Regions from separate parts of the Bacillus sp. BC08 genome, predicted to be linked through region 2. Evidence: riboswitches for the same ligand, from Rfam matches in the RefSeq annotation. Region 2 holds a riboswitch; each other region holds the start of a gene.
What was found. A riboswitch is a leader RNA that binds a small molecule or an ion and turns the genes downstream of it on or off. The one in region 2 is predicted to bind S-adenosylmethionine.
Positions count from the first base shown of each region.

Region 1: another riboswitch for S-adenosylmethionine. It lies ahead of ACXVYO_RS17680 (sugar ABC transporter substrate-binding protein); the one in region 2 lies ahead of ACXVYO_RS06770 (hypothetical protein).
Region 3: another riboswitch for S-adenosylmethionine. It lies ahead of ACXVYO_RS00705 (peptide ABC transporter substrate-binding protein); the one in region 2 lies ahead of ACXVYO_RS06770 (hypothetical protein).
Region 4: another riboswitch for S-adenosylmethionine. It lies ahead of metQ (methionine ABC transporter substrate-binding lipoprotein MetQ); the one in region 2 lies ahead of ACXVYO_RS06770 (hypothetical protein).

Region 1 is NZ_JBTGPA010000034.1:310,027-313,196, reverse strand. It holds gene ACXVYO_RS17685 (sugar ABC transporter ATP-binding protein) at 1-117, opposite strand, end outside; gene ACXVYO_RS17680 (sugar ABC transporter substrate-binding protein) at 114-1,226, opposite strand; SAM riboswitch class I at 1,316-1,421, opposite strand; gene ACXVYO_RS17675 (NCS2 family permease) at 1,512-2,813, opposite strand; gene ACXVYO_RS17670 (SDR family oxidoreductase) at 3,015-3,170, shown strand, end outside.
Region 2 is NZ_JBTGPA010000027.1:98,786-101,955, forward strand. It holds gene ACXVYO_RS06760 (NAD(P)H-dependent oxidoreductase) at 1-195, opposite strand, end outside; gene ACXVYO_RS06765 (SWIM zinc finger family protein) at 219-608, opposite strand; gene ACXVYO_RS06770 (hypothetical protein) at 863-1,180, opposite strand; SAM riboswitch class I at 1,221-1,319, opposite strand; gene ACXVYO_RS06775 (hypothetical protein) at 1,442-1,633, shown strand; gene ACXVYO_RS06780 (YwiC-like family protein) at 1,666-2,388, opposite strand; gene ACXVYO_RS06785 (ECF transporter S component) at 2,573-3,170, opposite strand, start outside.
Region 3 is NZ_JBTGPA010000007.1:49,944-53,113, forward strand. It holds gene proC (pyrroline-5-carboxylate reductase) at 1-271, shown strand, start outside; gene ACXVYO_RS00700 (aldo/keto reductase) at 273-1,106, shown strand; SAM riboswitch class I at 1,260-1,364, shown strand; gene ACXVYO_RS00705 (peptide ABC transporter substrate-binding protein) at 1,498-3,138, shown strand.
Region 4 is NZ_JBTGPA010000024.1:20,640-23,809, reverse strand. It holds gene galT (UDP-glucose--hexose-1-phosphate uridylyltransferase) at 1-1,118, shown strand, start outside; SAM riboswitch class I at 1,381-1,490, shown strand; gene metQ (methionine ABC transporter substrate-binding lipoprotein MetQ) at 1,741-2,547, shown strand; gene ACXVYO_RS05770 (metal-sensing transcriptional repressor) at 2,945-3,170, shown strand, end outside.

The DNA.
Region 1 (3,170 bases), on a different contig from region 2:
GTTCATTCCTAGTAAAGCGTGCACTTTGCCTTTTTCAATATGAATAGAAACATCTTCTAGAACAGGTGTAGCTACATGATAAGAATGTGTAATGTTTTGAAGAGAGAATGTCATCAGTTTTTCTCCTTCTCTAATTTTTTCATCCAAGGGGAATATCCATCTTTTGAAGCTCCCCAACCATTTATGTGTTTTGATAACTGATCCATTGTTATATTTTCTTTTGGTAAATTATTTTTCTTCACTAAATAAGGTTCTAGCGAATAAATATCTGGAGTTTGTTCACCAGCAATTTTTTTATATAAAAAACGTACTTGAATTTTACCTATCTCAGTTGGATCAGTTGCAGCTGTAGCAGTCCAAGGCGAATTTTCTTTTTGCATGAGTTGTAAATCTTCATTACTTAAGTCAATGCCGTATACTTTTATATCTGTACGACCAGCTTGTTCGAGTGCTTTGACAGCCCCTTTAGCAAATTCATCCCATGAAGCGAAGATAGCTTGTAAATCTCCCTTTTTCGGATATTTTTTTAGTAAAGCTTCTACTTGTGTTTGTGTATCAAGCGGTGTGTTATTACTAGCAGTACCGAATCGTGCAACTTCTTTTATATTTGGATAACGTTTATAAAAAGCATCAATGATAACATTGCGACGTTCCATTGGAGCGAATCCACCAACCCATACAACTGCGATATTTCCTTGTCCATTCAAATCTTCCGCTAATGTTTTTAATGATTTCCATGCAAGACTATAGTCATCTTGATCAATAATCGTTACGCCTGGCAAGCGTAGATCATTATCAAACGCCACTACAGGAATATTTGCTTGCAATGCCTTTTCTACTCCAGATTTTAGCGCTTCAGATCGGCCATGATCTATTAAAATACCGTCCACTTTTGAATTAATAGCAGTATCTAAATTTGCCGCCATTTTTGCTAAATCATTATCAGAATTATAGACTTGTACACTACCGCCAAATAACTCGACTTGTTTTTTGACGCCCTCAATATATTGAGAGGAAAAAGTTCCAATAGACATTTGCATAATTAATGCAATTTTTAATGGTTTCTTTATTTGGTTTGGAATTTCTGTTTGTAAATGATTTTCTACTGTTGTAGTCACCTTTTTCACAGTTTGTTGCTTTTGTGAAGAGACAGCATCTTGTTCATTTGTACAAGCAGTTAATGTAAGTAAGAGAACAATGAGTACGATGGAATACAATTTTTTCATAAAAAAATCCCTCCTAAACTAAGAAGAGAGGGGAGGGAGTGAAAATAAAAAAACGCCTTTTCATATAGAAAAGACGTCTTATCATATTACTCTTATCTTTCAACACAACGTGTTGTAAGAATTAGCACCGTGCCCATAAATGGGTCGGTTGCCGGGCTTCGTAGGGCTCATCCCTCCACCTGCTCTTGATAAGACATCGAATATTCAACTATTTTGAATTATTCCACAAGTTTGTGGTGTTGTCAAATGATTTTTTATAAAAAAAATCCCTCATAAAGAGGGATTTTAATGTGGTAAGAAAATCAATTGATAAGCGAACAAGATTCCGAATAAGTACACAAGTGGGTGAACAGCACGGAATTGTCCTTTTGCCACTTTCATAAGTGGATAAGAAATAAATCCAAGTGCAATACCTGTTGCGATACTTGATGTAAGTGGCATGCTTAAGATTACTAAGAATGCTGGGAATGCTTCATCAAATGCGTCCCAATTGATGTGGCGAACTGAACCCATCATAAGACTACCAACGATAATTAATGATGGTGCAGTAATAGCTGATACACCAGAAACGGCACTTACTAATGGTCCGAAGAATGCTGCTAGTGCGAATAGAACAGCTACTGTAACAGTTGTTAAACCAGTACGACCACCAGCTGCAACACCAGCAGATGATTCAATGTAAGCTGTTGATGGTGTTGTTCCGAACATAGAACCGATTGTTGCTGAGAATGAGTCAGATAGAAGAGCTCGTCCAGCTTTTGGAAGCTTTCCATCTTTCATAAATCCACCTTGCTGAGCTACACCAAGTAATGTACCTGTTGTATCGAATAATGTAACAAGGAAGAATGAAAATACAACGCCGTATAACCCGTAGTTAATTACATCAGATACAGCAGTAATTGGATTTGAAACGATAATTCCTTCTGGTAATCCAGGCATTGATGTAACACCGTTTGAGAATGTTAATTGTCCTGTGAAGAAAGCGATAATACCAGTTAATAGCATGCCGATAAATAGCGCACCATTTACATTTAAAGACATAAGGACAATTGTAATTCCAAGTCCAGCTAATGCTAGTAGTACTGGAGCAGAGTGAAGATCACCAAGTCCAACTAAGTTGGCTTCATTTTTTGTAACGATACCTGTTAAACGTAAACCGATAAAGGCGATGAAAAGACCGATACCAGCAGTAATTGCATGTTTTAAGTTTTCAGGAATTGCTTCCATTAATTTTGTACGGAAAGATGTGAATGATAACAAAATTAAAATCATACCTGCTACGAATACAGCAGAGAATGCAATTGCGAAAGTCATGCCTTCATGAGCTTTTACAACAGAGTAAGAGAAGTAAGCATTTAATCCCATACCTGGTGCAATTGCGATTGGTAAGTTTGTAAAGATCGCCATAAATAATGTTCCGACAACAGCAGCGATAATTGTTGCTGTAAATGCTTGTTCAAATGGAACTCCTGCATCCCCAAGGATGACAGGGTTTACGACAATGATATATGCCATTGTTAAGAAGGTAATAATACCTGCCATAATTTCAGTTTTAATAGAAGTTTTATGTTTTGAAAGGTTAAACATATAAACATCCTTTCTGTTTACGAATAATTTTCACAACAGTTATATATAATATTCGTTTTTTAACTATTTTGCAATAGTTTTGCATAAAAAGTTTATAACAATTCATATTTTGTGTCTTAAATTCGAATATTAATCGTAAAACGATGTGTGAATTTCAGTCTTTATTGTGCGCATTATAAAGAAAAGGAGTTGAAAGAAGCTATGCCACAGCAAAAAAACTTTGTAACAATGCCTGCGCAACATCAAAATAAACAACCTGGTATTGAATCATTAATGAATCCACTTCCGCAGTTTGAAGATCCAAATTATAAAGGAAGCGAAAAATTAAAAGGAAAGAATGTATTAATTACAGGAGGG
Region 2 (3,170 bases):
TGTTTCTTCTTCATTTACTAAATCACGTCTTTTCTTCTCCTCATTAAATACAAGGACGGGATCAAATTGTTCTTTATATAAATCAAGTACCGTAACCGAATGATCTGTTTCCTGTAATCCTTTTTGCACATGCTTTAAAATCGCCGCGTTAAAACTGGAAGGACTGGGATGAGCGTATACAAGTAGTACATTCACTACAAAACAACTCCCTCTTTAAGTTAAAGTTTCCCCTTCTTTAACATCTTCTCTACAATTTGCACGTTTTTCGAACTTTGTAATAAACGGTTTAATACTGTAAGTAACTCTTCTTTGTCTAAATCTTTTAGTTTCTCTTTCACCGTACTTTCACCAGCACTTTGAATATCATAAACAACTGCCGCCATATGCTTGCAAAGATTCTCATAAGGACACTCGCAGCTACTTTCTGTAAAATCTTCAAGATCAATAATCACTTCATAGTTTCCTGCATTTCCAGTAACGAAAGCAAATATTTTCTTGTCTTGTATTTCAACATCGTCTACATGTCCCTCTTCATAATATTCATACCCTTTATCCAAAATGTACTTAGGAATCCATTTCGTTATATCCTGTAATAAGTAAGCGTACATAACAACACCTCTTCCTTTAATTCCCTTTTGACTTCAATAACCCCTGCATGTTATTCTAATAACTGTCAAATAGCAAGTCTATATGACAAAACGACTGACACCTATTCGGCGGAGGTGTCTCTTTTCATTTGCAGCCGATATGAAGTGCCTCTTTCAGGCACATTCAATCTTTGACACTACACACTCAACACCATTCCCTTGTATCAGGCTGCTTAAGCAGTCTTTTACTCTACATACTTCAAAAAAAAGAGAGCTTAGCTCCCTTTTCCCGCCTTATAAAATACCCCTTTTTCCGTATAGAGATATTCATCAGCTAATGTAATTTTCCCATCCAGTTTCAGTTCATCTAATAGTCTTGATAAATAAAATTGATGTAACATCTTTTTCGTGAATTTTCCTTCATGATGCGAAACGATATGTTCTTGAATATCTAACAATGATATTGGCTTATCTTGCTCTATCATATATTCATAAACTGTACTACGCAGTTTTACGTATTTTTCGAGTGTCACAGTACTTCGCAACCCCTTTCTTCTTAATATAAATTTTCGTAATCGGTTTTTTTGCAACAAAAAAACCTCTCCGATAAGAAGAAGTTACGTATATATCTTCGTCTTATCTCCCAGAACAAATATGTTCTGCTGGAATTAGCACCTGCATCGCGGTTGCTGGGTTTCATCGGGCCAGTCCCTCCACCTCTCTGGATAAGAAAATATTCACTTAATTCTTACTATACGTAATTTCATTTTAATTGTCAAACAAATATAACAAATAATATTTTCTTCTTTACTGCTCATACTATACATATATGAATATGCAAGGAGGATTATGAAATGCACGAAAATGCTCGCGGATATGTACAAGATTCATTTCAATCATTACAAGAAGCAAAACATTGTTTAGAAGCAGCACTACAGACTGTGGAAAAAGATTTTAATCGCGCACGTATTGAACAATCCCTTTATGCGATCGAACAAGCTATTCAACGTTGTGATTACACGGTTCACATTTTAGAACAAGATTGAAAAAGCTTCCCATCATAAGGTGGGAAGCTTTTTCAAATGGCATACTTCATAATTATTACCGTTATAATTAAAAAATATACAGAATTAGCAATTTCTAAAATACCTACTTTTATAATAGAAATCTTTTTACCATACAACATAATTGCCCGAATGACACTCGGTATGAAGATAAGAGAGCACCACGGATTGATAGCAAATACGATGATTGTTAATAAAATATGATACCCCCATGATATAAAACGATACTTCGGGTTGTTTTTCTCACGTATCATCGTTTTCACATAAAACGTACTTCCTAAAAAATATAAAAATGATATAAGCGCAATAAATAGTGCTGTTTTATCTATAAGTTTCATTGAAAAATAATAACTAACTAAACCACCAATACAGAAAACAATAATCGCACTAATGTCATTTAGTAACGCTCTTTCATTCTTTTGACGGGCGTAATACATATTTACTATAAATAATGGAATCATTACTGTTACGAATAAAAGAATGCGCCATTCATATACTAGAGAAATCATCCCAAATACGAAAGCGATGATAAAATATACAATTGCTGCGTGTAAAAACTCTTTTTTTCGTCTTTGCTTTATGTACGTAAGAAATGGATACGTAGCTAAATAGATAAAGAACCACGCTAAAAACAATGGAATATGATACATAGTAGGTTTCCCAAGTATGACACTTAATAGAAATGGTATAACGAGCATGGCCCATGCACCGTGTTGCTTCGGAATAACTAACTTCATTAACTATACACCTCCCTTTTGAAAATAGTTCTCACATACTATTATACAAATAATTTTATATAATAGCCGACATATATTGAATCGATTTTTTGACAATAAAAAATGCTCCTTACAATATGTAAGAAGCATGAAAGAGGCAAACGAATATGTAAGTCGCGACCCTACCTTATATGAATATGCTTTTCTATGCCATGTTATGCTTATCTAATATGCCATATTTCTTTTTAAATCTCGTAAGAATCGTAATCCAAGACGTACTAAATAGTAGTAAGAAAATAACATTCGAAATCGCATGGCTTAAATCGAAATAAAAACTTGCGATATAATACGAAACGACAGCTTCCCACGTTGCCTCACGTATAAACCCAAGAAGCCCCCATAAGTTCATAATCCAGCCAAATAAAAATCCAACAAACAATCCGTATAGAAGTCTTCCCCATAGCTTTTTCATTAAAAATGTATTCCGTAATAATCCAGCTATAAAACCAATCATGCCCCAGGAAAACATTTGCCACGGCGTCCACGGACCTTGTCCTAAAAAAATGTTTGATACGATAGCTGCTGTTGCACCGATCATAAAACCAGTTTCACTCCCAAACACAATCGCAGAAACGATAATGATAAATGAAGTCGGTTGTACACTTGGTAAAATAGAGAATGGTACGCGGCTAACTGCTGCAATTGCCGCTAACACAGCAACGAGAACAATTTCACGTGAAACAAACGCCTTTCTTTCAAAGCGGATATAGAAAGGTAACATAATAACAACTAATAAAAACAAA
Region 3 (3,170 bases), on a different contig from region 2:
AGCTTTCCTTTATTACTTTGCTGAAAGCTTAATTGAAGCAACAAAAAGTTATGGAGTCGATGAAGCAACCGCAAAACACCTTGTCATTCAAATGATTTCCGGCTCTGCTTCTATGCTTGAACAAACGCAAGATCCAGCTAATCTCCGCGAACAAGTAACAACACCCGGTGGTTCCACAGCTGAAGGCCTCAAAGCTTTATATGAATATAATTTTTCAGAAGCAATTCAAAAAGCAGTAGAAGCAACAAACAAAAAAGCTAGGGGGAAATAATATGAATTTAACAAGTTTAAAAGACTATACAACATTGCATAACGGTGTAAAAATGCCTTGGTTCGGTTTAGGTGTTTTTAAAGTAGAAGATGGTTCAGAAGTAATTGAATCTGTAAAAGCAGCAATTAAAAACGGCTACCGCAGTATTGATACTGCAGCAATTTATCAAAACGAAGAAGGCGTTGGACAAGGGATCCGTGAATCAGGTGTTTCACGTGAAGAATTATTTATTACATCAAAAGTATGGAATAGCGATCAAGGATATGAAACAACACTTCAAGCATTTGAAACTACATTAGAGAAATTAGGTCTAGAATATTTAGATTTATATTTAGTACATTGGCCTGTAAAAGGGAAATATACTGAATCATGGAAAGCGTTAGAAAAGCTTTATAAAGATGGCCGTGTTCGCGCTATCGGTGTGAGTAATTTCCATATTCACCACTTACAAGACGTATTTGAAATTGCTGAAATTAAGCCAATGGTCAACCAAGTGGAATACCACCCACGTTTAGCACAAGAAGAGCTGCATGCTTTCTGTAAAGAACATAACATCCAACTTGAAGCTTGGTCACCATTAATGCAAGGCCAACTGCTAGACAACCCAACATTACAAGACATTGCAACAAAATATAGTAAATCAACTGCACAAATTATTTTACGCTGGGATCTACAAAACGAAGTTGTAACAATCCCTAAATCTATTAAAGAACATCGCATTATTGAAAATGCAAATATATTTGATTTTGAATTAAGCGCTGATGACATGAAAGCAATTCAAGCTCTAAATGAAGATCGTCGCGTTGGTCCAGATCCAGATAACTTTAACTTCTAATAGAAAAACCACTGCCATATGCAGTGGTTTTTTTCATTAGAGAAAACTGAAAATTTAAACTATATTTCATTTGGTTGACACTTCATTATCCAAGGTGTAATATTTTGAATTATCAAAGAAACACAAAAATTAATAAAGTTTATTCGTTTACTCATTGTATCAAGAGAGGTGGAGGGACTGGCCCTTTGAAACCTCGGCAACAGGTTCATTTTGAATACTGTGCCACTTCCTGCAAGCTTTATGCTTGAAAGATAGAATGAGGGACTTCGTTTATATACGGGTGCATAACTTGTACGTAAAAATCCCTCTTTCTCAATATGAAAAGAGGGATTTTTTTATTTTTCATTTCCCTCATCATCATCCAAACTTAATTATTTAGGAGGAAAATCAAATGAAAAAGAAGTTTGTACCCGGTATTGCATCAGTTGTAGGAGTAAGTATTTTATTAACTGGTTGCGGTAGTTATAAAAACGAAGCAAGTGGAGCAAATGCAAAAGACGAGGCGCCTAGTAAGCAGGTTTTAAACTTATCTTCACCTACTGAAATACGAACAATGGATACAGCTCGTGCTACAGATACTGATTCTGGTCAAGTAATGAGAAACGTATTTGAAGGTTTGTATAATCTTGGTGAAGGTAACAAACCTGTCCCTGGTGTTGCAAAATCTCATGAAGTAAGTGGCGATAAGACGAAATACACATTCCATTTACGAGATTCAAAATGGTCAAACGGCACTCCTGTTACTGCGAAAGACTTTGTCTTTGCTTGGCAAAGAGCTGTTGATCCAGCAACAGCCTCTGAATATGCATTTCTATTCTTTGATATTAAAAATGCAACAAAAATTAACAACAAAGAACTTCCAGCCGATCAACTTGGTGTAAAAGCAATTGATGACCATACGTTTGAGGTAGAATTAGAACGTCCTGTTCCATACTTTATTAGCTTAACAGCGTTCCCTACATTTCTACCAATTAACGAGGAATTCTTTAAAGCACAAGGTGATAAGTATGCATTAGAAGATAATACACTCTTGTACAACGGAGCTTTTACACTAAGCGATTGGAAGCACGAACAAAGCTTTAAATTTAAGAAAAACCCTACCTATTGGGATAAAGATACTGTCAAACTGGAAGAAATCAATTTTAACGTCGTAAAAGAAAAATCTACAGAAGTAAATTTATTCGAGTCAAAACAATTAGATCGTATCAAACTAACATCTGACTTCGTTGATAAATATAAAAAGGATGCTAACTTTAAAGAACGTCCAAACGTAGGGGTACAGTTTCTACGTATGAATCAACAAAACAAAGTACTTCAAAACGTTTCTGCACGCCAAGCAATCGATCAAACAATTGATCGAAAATCCTTTGTAAATACGTTATTAAATGACGGCTCTACACCAACCTCTAGTCTCGTGCCGAAAAACTTTGCAAAAGGACCTGACGGAACAGATTTCCGTGCTGCAAACGGCGATTTAACAAAGGTTGATACAAAATCTGCTCAAGAATTATGGAAAAAAGCAAAACAAGAACTTGGGTCTGAAAAAATAACGTTAGAACTATTAACAAGTGACGGTGACCTTGAAAAGAAAACTGGTGAATTCTTAAAAGGACAACTAGAAAAGAATTTAGATGGCTTAACGGTAAATATAAAGCCGCAACCACGTAAACAACAAGTTTCACTTTTATTAAAAGGTGACTACGAAATTGGAATTGACGGCTGGAGCCCTGACTTTGCGGATCCAATTACATTCCTTGAGCTATTTACAACGAATAACCCTTACAACTTAGATCATTACTCTAATAAGGAGTTTGATGAAACAATAGCAAAAGTAAAAACAACTTTAGCTGGTGATGAAAAAGCTCGCTGGGAAGCATTACTAACATCCGAGAAAATATTATTTAAAGACTCTGTTATCGCTCCTCTTTACCAAAAAGGCGAATCTTATTTAGAACGTTCTTATGTAAAAGGAATTGTGCAAGTAGACTTTGCAGGTCAATTAAACTTCAAATGGGCAAAAATTGAAAAATAAAGCGAAACTTTAATCAGTTAGGTTCTCTTCAT
Region 4 (3,170 bases), on a different contig from region 2:
GTGCAATGGAAAAAAATATTCAATATGTAGCAGAATCAAAATATGGCGAACTGGAGATTACTATAAATTTATCCAAACCAGAGAAAGACCCCAAAGAGATCATGGCAGCTAGAAATACACCGAAGGGTAATTATCCAAAATGTTTACTTTGTATTGAAAATGAAGGCTATTTTGGTCGCTTGAACCATCCAGGTAGAAGCAATCACCGAATCATTAATATTGAGCTAGATGGAGAAGAGTGGGGGTTTCAATATTCACCATATGCCTACTTTAACGAACACTCCATCGTACTATCTAAAAAGCATCGTCCAATGAAAATTTCTCGTGAGGCATTTTCTCGTTTGTTTAGTTTTGTAGAAATAATGCCACACTACTTTATTGGTTCAAATGCGGATTTACCTATTGTAGGAGGGTCTATTTTAAGTCATGATCATTATCAATCTGGACGCCATAACTTTCCAATGGCAAAGGCTAACGTTCTTAAAACATTTGAATTACCTGCCTATCCAAATACTTCTTGTGGTATCGTCAACTGGCCAATGAGTGTGATTCGTCTTTCTTCCCTAAATAAAGACGAACTAATTAATGCCAGCACCTATATCCATGAAAGTTGGAAGAACTATTCAGATGAATCCTTACAAATTCGTGCGCAATCAAAAGATGGTACAAAACATCATACAATTACACCAATTGTACGGCGACGTAAAGAAAAGTACGAAATTGACCTTGTACTTCGTGATAATAATGTGAGTGAAGAATACCCTGATGGAATTTTTCATCCACATCCAGATGTACAACATATTAAAAAAGAAAATATAGGACTTATTGAAGTTATGGGCTTAGCAATTCTCCCCCCACGTTTGATTGTGGAGCTTTATGAAGTGGAGCTGTATTTGTTAGATAAGGGGGGGAATGTTCCTAAAATTCATCAAAAATGGGCAGATGAATTAAAAGCCCAGGGGGGATATACAGAAGACAACATTAAAAGATTTCTTCAAATTGAAGTTGCAAAGAAATTTGAACGCGTCTTAGAAGATGCTGGTGTTTATAAGGTGAATAAAGAGGGTAGAGCAGGGTTTGATTGCTTTATTAAAGAGTTACAAAGTATAAATCGATAGGTGATGACTAGGTGCCAGTATTTGTTTTAAGTCGTGCAAGATATTACCGCGCTACTGTATAACAATGAATCTAAGGATAAAATAAGTGGTTTTAATTGATGAATTTCTAGGGGTAATGCCACACAACTATTAACATAGTATATTGAAGTTTTGTTTTTTCATAAATGTTTATTGACATAACGATTTTATGTTGATAGAATTCAATTCATAAAATATGAAAAATTTAATAGATTTTGAATCAGATGAAAATTAAATCTGATTTCTCTTATCCAGAGAGGTGGAGGGACTGTGCCCTGTGAAACCCAGCAACCATCAATTTTTACATTGAAATGGTGCTAATTCCTGCAAAGCAAATGCTTTGAGAGATGAGAGAAAGGGATAGTATCGATATATGCATACAAACCTTTCTGCTCATTCTAAGGGCAGAAAGGTTTTTTTGTTGTAAGACTATTCTGAGGGGAAATAGAGCGATTTATACAGTCCGTGTTTAGAAGGAATAACGATGTGAAAATCGATGAACTAATTTGTGCATGTCCTAGTGTTGTTCTAATAAAATGGATTATTGATTTGTTACAGCGTGAATTAATAAATAAATACATAAAAGAAGAAGGGTGTTTACAACATGAAAAAACTATTACTATCAGGACTTATTACAACGGCAATTTTTGGTTTAACTGCTTGTGGAGGAAAAAGTGAAGATAAGCTTGTTGTTGGTGCTTCTAATGTACCTCATGCAGTAATTTTGGAAAAAGCAAAACCATTACTTGAGAAAAAAGGTGTAGAACTAGAAATTAAAAAATTCCAAGACTACGTATTACCAAATAAATCATTGGCGAATGAAGATTTAGATGCAAATTATTTCCAAGGTATTCCATTCTTAGAGAAAGAAATGAAAGACAAAAAATATGATTTTGAAGTAGCTGGAAAAATACACATTGAACCAATCGGTTTATATTCTCAAAAATATAAAAATCTAAAAGAGCTTCCAGATGGTGCAACAATTATTATGAGTAATGCAATTACTGATCATGGACGTGGTTTAGCGATTTTACAAAAAGAAGGCATTGTAAAAATTAAAGATGGTATAGATCCTGTAAAAGCAACCGTAAAAGATATTGCAGAAAATCCGAAAAATTTGAAATTCAAAACAGATATTGAGCCTGGTTTATTAACGCAAATGTATAAAAATAAAGAAGGGGATGCTATTTTAATTAATGCTAACTATGCAATTGATGCAAAATTAAATCCAAGAAAAGATGCAATTGCGATTGAAGGTAAGGATTCTCCATATGTAAACGTAGTTGCAGTTCGTAAAGGTGACAAAGATAAGAAAGAAATTAAAGCACTTGTAGAAGTATTGCATTCGAAAGAAATTGAAGATTTTATTAATAAGGAATATAACGGTGCTGTTATACCTGTAAAAGAATAACTTTGAAAACTAAGGAATTGCGCTCTTTACAACTTAGTATTTTAAAACTGGTGAAAATTAATTATTTTATTAAGGGCTACTAAGGTAGCCCTTTTATATTTGTAACGAGAAATTGTTAGGGAATGTACACGAATGGAGGCTTTAGTTGAAGAACATAGCACAAAAGTGATTAAGAATTTTACTTTATTGAGTTTTGATGGAGAATGTAATGTTTTTTTGAAAAAGGATAGGGTATCATGAAAATCTAGACTGAGAAGCTAATAAATTGTTAAGAATAAGCATAGAGTGGAAATATACTCTTATGGGGTATCATACGTAGATAATTAGTGCTATAATTGGTATACTCGTAAAAGCAATTGTTTTATTGGATGAAGAGAAACTTTAAGAAGGTGATAATATGGATCATAAAGAGCATGAAGCGGTAACACATAGATCAGAAAAAGAAAAAGAACAAATTATAAATAGATTAAAGAGAATTGAAGGACAAGTCCGCGGTATTCAAAATATGATTGAAAATGATCGTTATTGCGTGGATATTTTAGTGCAAATTTCAGCGATTAATGCAGCGATGAAAAAAGTAGGAATGGGTGTATTAAAAAACCATACAAGTCATTGTGTTTCAG